2 regions of the Stenotrophomonas sp. NPDC077420 genome follow, and region 2 is predicted to be linked to the other one. Evidence: predicted binding sites of a transcription regulator. Region 2 holds the regulator's gene; the other holds the start of a gene.
What was found. The regulator HrcA, encoded in region 2, represses chaperone genes, less so after heat shock. The targets are predictions, from matches to a motif close to TTNGCACTCNNNNNNNNNGAGTGCNAA.

Region 1 (3,413 bases), on a different contig from region 2:
CCATGTCGCCTTTGCGCTGGCGCCACACTTCGAAGGTGCCCGTATTGCCATCCGGGCTGCGCACCCAGTTGGAGTTGCCCGGGTACCCACCACTGCCACCGCCCTGGCCATTGTTGTTTTCGGTGGCGCGCTCGCCACAGCTGGCGTCGCAGTTGGCAAACGGCTTGTTGCCGCGATCGGCATTCCACTGCGTGTCGGACAGGTACAGCATGTGGGTGTCGGTGTAGGGCGCGTACGGCAGACCCTTGTCGCCGGTGGTACTGGCAAAACCCAGTGAATTCGGCCAGGTGTGCTCGCGGTTGTAGGTCAGGCCGCTGCCGGTGCCCGCGCGGTCGCTGACCTTGGCATAGCTGCGGTTGCGGTAGGCGTCCAGGATCCTGCCGCTGTTGTTGGGATCCTCGTCGGCAATCTCCAGGATGGTCCAGGTGCTGGTACCCGAGCCACTGTAGGGATACGCGGTGTGGCCCTTGATGGTGGCGTGCAGCGAGCAGCGCAGCTGGCTGGGGCTGGAGGTGTTCACTTTCGCGTAGTAGCTGCCCGGGCCCGGGTCGGGACCCGGATCGCCGCCACCGCCGGCGGCCACGTTGAACGCGATGCGCGTGTCGGCGGCCGGCCGGGCCCCCTGCGCGTCCTTGATCCGGGCCGCACGGATGTCGAACCGGCACGCTTCACCGGCGACCAGCGCGGTGTCGGTGGACAGGGTGAAGGTCGTGCCGCTGCCGGCATGGGTCAGCGGCACGCTGCCGGACTGGCCGCAGCTGAGCACGAAGGCACCGCTGCTAACGGTGACGTTCTCGCTGAAGGTCACCGCCAGATCAGCCGCGGCCGGGAACGTGGTGGCGCCCTGCTCCGGCGTGGTCGTGCGTACCGAAGGCGGGGTGTTCGGACCGGTGCCGCCACCGCCGTTGAAGGCCTGGCCGTTGTTGCAGGCACCGAAGGTCTGCGCGGCCGAAGCCGCCCAGGTGAAGTGGGCGTACTGGCTGCCGCTGCCGGTGAGCTGCAGCGAGGTGCCCGGCGCGGTGCTGTTGGTTTCACTGACCGGGATGTTCTGGCTGGTCAGTCCGGCGGCAGGGCCGGCGGCGGCGGTGACCGTGCCTTCGTAGCTGATGAACTGGACCACCTTGCCGCTGCCGTCGACCAGGGCGATGCCGTCGTTGGCGCCGTTCTGCAGGCCATTGGTGGGGTAAGTGACGGTGGCGATGCTGGCCTTGCCGCAGCTGGCGGCGGTGCCGACGGGCACCGGGTTGCTGGCGTAGACCGTGGCGGCCGAGGGCGTGCTGCCGTTGTACAGGTACACGGTGTAGGCGGCGAGGTCTTCGCCGCCGGTGGCGACCACCTCGATCGCTTCGCCGACATCGCCGGCCGCGGTGCTGTCGTCGTAATGCAGTTCATTGATGAATACGTCGGCCTGGGCCGGGCTGGTCGCCAGCGCCAACAGGCACCCCAGGGACAGCGGTGTGAGCAACCTCATCTACGTCTCCTTGTGATTGGGTTTTGCCGAGTGAATCTAGCCAATCCATATGACACATCTATCGATATGCCCATCTGGACACGCCACACTGGGACGTGCGTCAAGAATTTGGCGAATGCTGCCGAGGCGTCCGGCGCTGGGAGGGAAATTTGCATGCACCCCCTTGAAAGGGCAGGGCAGGCCTCCATCTCTGCCCTGTCCCGCATGGCGGGTTTTTTCGCGAGCGACGCTGGCAGTCACCCTGGGTGAGTGCTAACATCGCCGGACTTTTTCAGACCAATCAATAACTTAAGAGGTCCCACATGAACATCAAGCCGCTTCACGACCGCGTTGTGGTCAAGCCGATCGAAGCCGACGAAATTTCCGCCGGCGGCATCGTCATTCCGGACTCGGCCAAGGAAAAGTCGACCAAGGGTGAAGTCGTGGCCGTGGGCCCGGGCAAGCCGCTGGACAGCGGCAGCGTGCGCCAGCCGTCGCTGAAGGTGGGTGACAAGGTCATCTACGGCCAGTACGCCGGCAGCAGCTACAAGAGTGAAGGCGTGGAATACAAGGTGCTGCGCGAAGACGACATCCTCGCCATCGTTGGCTGAGACCGCGTCGCTCGTTCAGCCGGGCAGCGCCCGGCTCTGCACATCCCCTATTGATTCAGCCACGCCTGGCGTGGCTCTACAGAAAAGGTAATCGCAATGGCTGCCAAGGAAATTCGTTTCGGTGAAGACGCCCGTTCGCGCATGGTGCGCGGCGTCAACGTTCTCGCCAATGCCGTCAAGGCCACCCTGGGCCCGAAGGGCCGCAATGTCGTGCTCGAGAAGAGCTTCGGCGCCCCGACCATCACCAAGGACGGCGTGTCCGTCGCCAAGGAAATCGAACTGTCCGACAAGTTCGAGAACATGGGCGCGCAGATGGTGAAGGAAGTCGCCTCGCGTACGAATGATGACGCCGGTGACGGCACCACCACCGCCACCGTGCTGGCCCAGGCCCTGATCCGCGAAGGCGCCAAGGCCGTTGCCGCCGGCATGAACCCGATGGACCTCAAGCGCGGTATCGACAAGGCCGTGGTGGCCGCCGTCGCCGAGCTGAAGAACATCTCCAAGCCCACCGCTGACGACAAGGCCATTGCCCAGGTCGGCACGATCTCGGCCAACTCGGACGAGTCGATCGGCAACATCATCGCCGAAGCGATGAAGGAAGTCGGCAAGGAAGGCGTGATCACCGTTGAAGAAGGCTCGGGCCTGGAAAACGAGCTGGACGTGGTCAAGGGCATGCAGTTCGACCGCGGCTACCTGTCCCCGTACTTCATCAACAACCAGCAGTCGCAGACTGCCGACCTGGATGATCCGTACATCCTGCTGCACGACAAGAAGATCTCCAACGTGCGCGACCTGCTGCCGGTGCTGGAAGGCGTCGCCAAGGCTGGCAAGCCGCTGCTGATCGTGGCCGAGGAAGTCGAAGGCGAAGCGCTGGCCACCCTGGTGGTCAACACCATCCGTGGCATCGTCAAGGTCGTGGCCGTCAAGGCGCCGGGCTTCGGCGACCGTCGCAAGGCGATGCTGGAAGACATGGCCGTGCTGACCGGTGGCACCGTGATCTCCGAAGAGATCGGCCTGTCGCTGGAAAAGGCGACCATCAACGACCTGGGCCGCGCCAAGAAGGTGCAGGTTTCCAAGGAAAACACCACGATCATCGACGGCCTGGGCGACAAGGCTGCCGTGGAATCGCGCGTGGCCCGCATCAAGACCCAGATCGAAGACACCTCGTCGGACTACGACCGTGAAAAGCTGCAGGAACGCGTGGCCAAGCTGGCCGGCGGTGTTGCCGTGATCAAGGTCGGCGCGTCGACCGAAATCGAAATGAAGGAAAAGAAGGACCGCGTCGACGACGCCCTGCACGCGACCCGTGCAGCGGTCGAAGAAGGCGTGGTGCCGGGCGGCGGTGTGGCCCT
Region 2 (3,413 bases):
TCGTGCACGCGGTCCAGCAGGGCCAGCGCTTCGTGCAGCTGGATGACCGCGCTGTCCAGCAGCGCGTCCACCTCGCCCAGGCGGGCGTCATGTTCGGCCACCCGCGACAGGTCGTGGCGGGTCTGCTGCAGCAGCTGCAGCACCGAGACCTCGTCGTCGCCGTTGAGCCGGGCGGCGGCCACGTCGCACGCACTGACCAGTGCGCCTGCGTGGGCCTGGCGGCGGTGGCTGCTGCCCAGCGCGATGATCGACGCCGGTTCAAGGTCTTCGCGCTGCAGCTCGCCCAGCTGGTGTTCGAGGAAACCGATGCGGTCGCTGACATCGCCCTGGCGCGAGAGCGCCTCGGCTTCGTCGACCAGCGCCTGCCAGCGCGCGGCGGCCTGCCGGACCCGGGCGCGTTCGGCGTCATTGCGCGCGAAGGCATCGAGCAGGGCGAGCTGCGAGGGCCGTGCCAGCAGCGCCTGCTGCTCGTGCTGGCCGTGGATCTCGACCAGCATGCCGGCCAGTTCGGTCAGCTGCGACAGGGTCACCGGGCGCCCGTTGATCCAGGCGCGCGAGCCGCCGTCGGCGCGGATGATGCGGCGCAGCTGGCACTGGTCGTCGTCATCCAGTTCGTTGTCGCGCAGCCAGCGCCGCGCCGGGGCGTCGTCGGTCGGCGCGAACTCGGCCGACAGTTCGGCGCGCGCGGCACCGTGGCGGACCACGCCGCTGTCGGCGCGCAGGCCGGACAGGAAGCCCAGCGCGTCGACCATCAGCGACTTGCCGGCGCCGGTCTCGCCCGAAACCACGGTCATGCCCGGCCCGAACTCCAGTTCGGTGGCGCGGACGACGGCAAAATCCTTGATCGATAGATGTCTGAGCATGGTGTTGGGTTCTTGAGCCGCGCAACGCTAGCATGGGCGGCGGGCAGCTCCAATCGGCAATCCCCGATCCCTCGCCGGGGCGTCGCCCTGCCATTATCCACTGTCGCGTCTCACAGGTTGATTCCATGCACCCTTCCGCGCCCCATCTCGCGCCGCGCGCCCGCCACCTGCTGCGGACGCTGATCGCGCGCCACATCCAGGACGGCGAACCGGTGGGCTCGCAGACCCTGGCGCGCCTGGCCGGGCTGGACGTGAGCGCGGCCACCATCCGCAACATCCTGGGCGACCTGGAAGACCTGGGCCTGCTCAGCTCGGCGCATGTCTCGGCCGGGCGCGTGCCCACCGCGCACGGCTACCGGGTGTTCGTGGACAGCCTGGTCAAGATGCAGCCGCCGGGCGAGGGCGAGCTGAACCGCCTGCGCAGCGAGTTGTCCACCGGGGCCGGCACCCAGGCGCTGCTGGGCAGCGCGTCGGAACTGTTGTCGGCGATGAGCCACTTCGTCGGCGTGGTCGGCGCGCCGCGGCGCGAGCAGTTCGCCTTCCGGCACATCGATTTCGTGGCGCTGGACGCGCGCCGGGTCCTGGCGATCCTGGTGTTTGCCGACAACGAAGTGCAGAACCGGGTGATCGAGCCGCGCCGCAGCTGGGAGCCGGCCGAGCTGGAAAAGGTGGCCAATTACCTCAACGCCCATTGCGCCGGTCGCCCGCTGGCCGACATCCGTTCCACGCTGCTGATCGAGCTGCGCCAGGCGCGCTCGGAGATGGAACAGCTGCTGGCGCACAGCGTGGAACTGGCCGAACAGGCCATGGCCCCGCCCGCCGACGACATGGTGCTGGCCGGTCAGACCCGGCTGATGGGCGTGCAGGACCTGTCCGACCTGGACCGGCTGCGCGAACTGTTCGACCTGTTCGCCAGCAAGCGCGAGATCCTGCAGCTGCTGGAGCGCACCATCCAGGCCCCGGGCGTGCGCATCTTCATTGGCGAGGAGACCGGGGTGATGCCGCTGGAGAACGTCTCGCTGGTGACCGCGCCTTATTCGGCCGGGGGCCAGGTGCTGGGCGTGCTGGGGGTGATCGGCCCCAAGCGGATGGCCTACGACCGCATGATTCCGCTGGTGGAGGCCACCGCCCAGGTGCTGGGCGCGGCCCTGGATGTGCCGGCCGGGGGCGGATTGTCCCGGGATCGCACATAACGCGCGCCCTGGCTCTTGAATCGGGTCCGGCCGCCCACATAGGGGTGGGTGGAGGCGGAGAGTCACCGCCAAGGATCCGGAAATGAACCAAGATCAGCCTGATATCGCATCCCAGACCCCGGCCGGCGACGCCGCCACGGGCGATACCCTGCAGCAGCAGCTCGACGCCCTGCACAACGAAGTGGCGCTGCTCCGGTCCGAGTCGCTGCGTGAGCGCGCCGACCTGGACAACCAGCGCAAGCGCGTGGCCCGCGACGTCGACCAGGCGCGCCGCTTCGCCAACGAAAAGCTGCTGGGCGAACTGCTGCCGGTGTTCGACAGCCTGGACGCCGGCCTGAATGCCGCCGGCGCCGAGCCCAGCCCGCTGCGCGAAGGCCTGGAACTGACCTACAAGCAGTTGTTGAAGGTAGCTGCCGACAACGGCCTGACCCTGCTGGACCCGACCGGCCAGACCTTCAACCCGGAGCACCACCAGGCGATCAGCCAGGTCGACGCCCCGGGTGCGGCGCCGGGCAGCGTGGTCCAGGTGTTCCAGAAGGGCTACCTGCTCAACGATCGCCTGCTGCGCCCGGCCCTGGTCGTGGTCGCACGGGACTGACCTGAACGCGTTTCGCCAGCATCGGACACTGTGTTCGACAGGTGGCTTGAAAGTGACAGCAGCGTCCCACACATCCCATTCATAACCCGGCAGCGGCCGGATGTTTCCCACTTTTCAGGAGTCTCCCCCATGGGCAAGATCATTGGTATCGACCTCGGCACCACCAACTCGTGCGTGGCGATCATGGACGGCGGCAAGGCCCGCGTCATCGAAAATGCGGAGGGCGACCGCACCACGCCTTCCATCGTCGCCTACACCAAGGACGGCGAAGTGCTGGTCGGCGCCTCGGCCAAGCGCCAGGCCGTGACCAACCCGAAGAACACCTTCTACGCCGTCAAGCGCCTGATCGGCCGCAAGTTCACCGACGCTGAAGTCCAGAAGGACATCGCGCACGTGCCTTACGGCATCCTGGCCCACGACAACGGCGACGCCTGGGTGCAGACCAGCGACGCGAAGAAGATGGCGCCGCAGGAAATCTCCGCCCGCGTGCTGGAGAAGATGAAGAAGACCGCCGAAGCGTTCCTGGGTGAGACCGTCACCGAGGCCGTGATCACCGTGCCGGCCTACTTCAACGACAGCCAGCGCCAGGCGACCAAGGACGCCGGCCGCATCGCCGGCCTGGAAGTGAAGCGCATCATCAACGAGCCGACCGCTGCGGCCCTGGCCTATGGCCTGGACAAGGGCGACGGCAAGGACCGCAAGATCGTCGTGTACGACCTGGGCGGCGGCACCTTCGACGTGTCGATCATCGAAATCGCC

Region 1: a site for HrcA is predicted at 1,701-1,727, ahead of ACIGII_RS07020 (co-chaperone GroES). Genes of this name have one in related genera too.

Annotation. Positions count from the first base shown of each region.
Region 1 covers NZ_JBITVZ010000005.1:110,516-113,928, reverse strand. Annotated here, with positions in the region: gene ACIGII_RS07025 (endonuclease) at 1-1,471, opposite strand, end outside; gene ACIGII_RS07020 (co-chaperone GroES) at 1,774-2,061, shown strand; gene groL (chaperonin GroEL) at 2,158-3,413, shown strand, end outside.
Region 2 covers NZ_JBITVZ010000006.1:108,211-111,623, forward strand. Annotated here, with positions in the region: gene recN (DNA repair protein RecN) at 1-863, opposite strand, end outside; gene hrcA (heat-inducible transcriptional repressor HrcA) at 989-2,056, shown strand; gene grpE (nucleotide exchange factor GrpE) at 2,139-2,654, shown strand; gene dnaK (molecular chaperone DnaK) at 2,784-3,413, shown strand, end outside.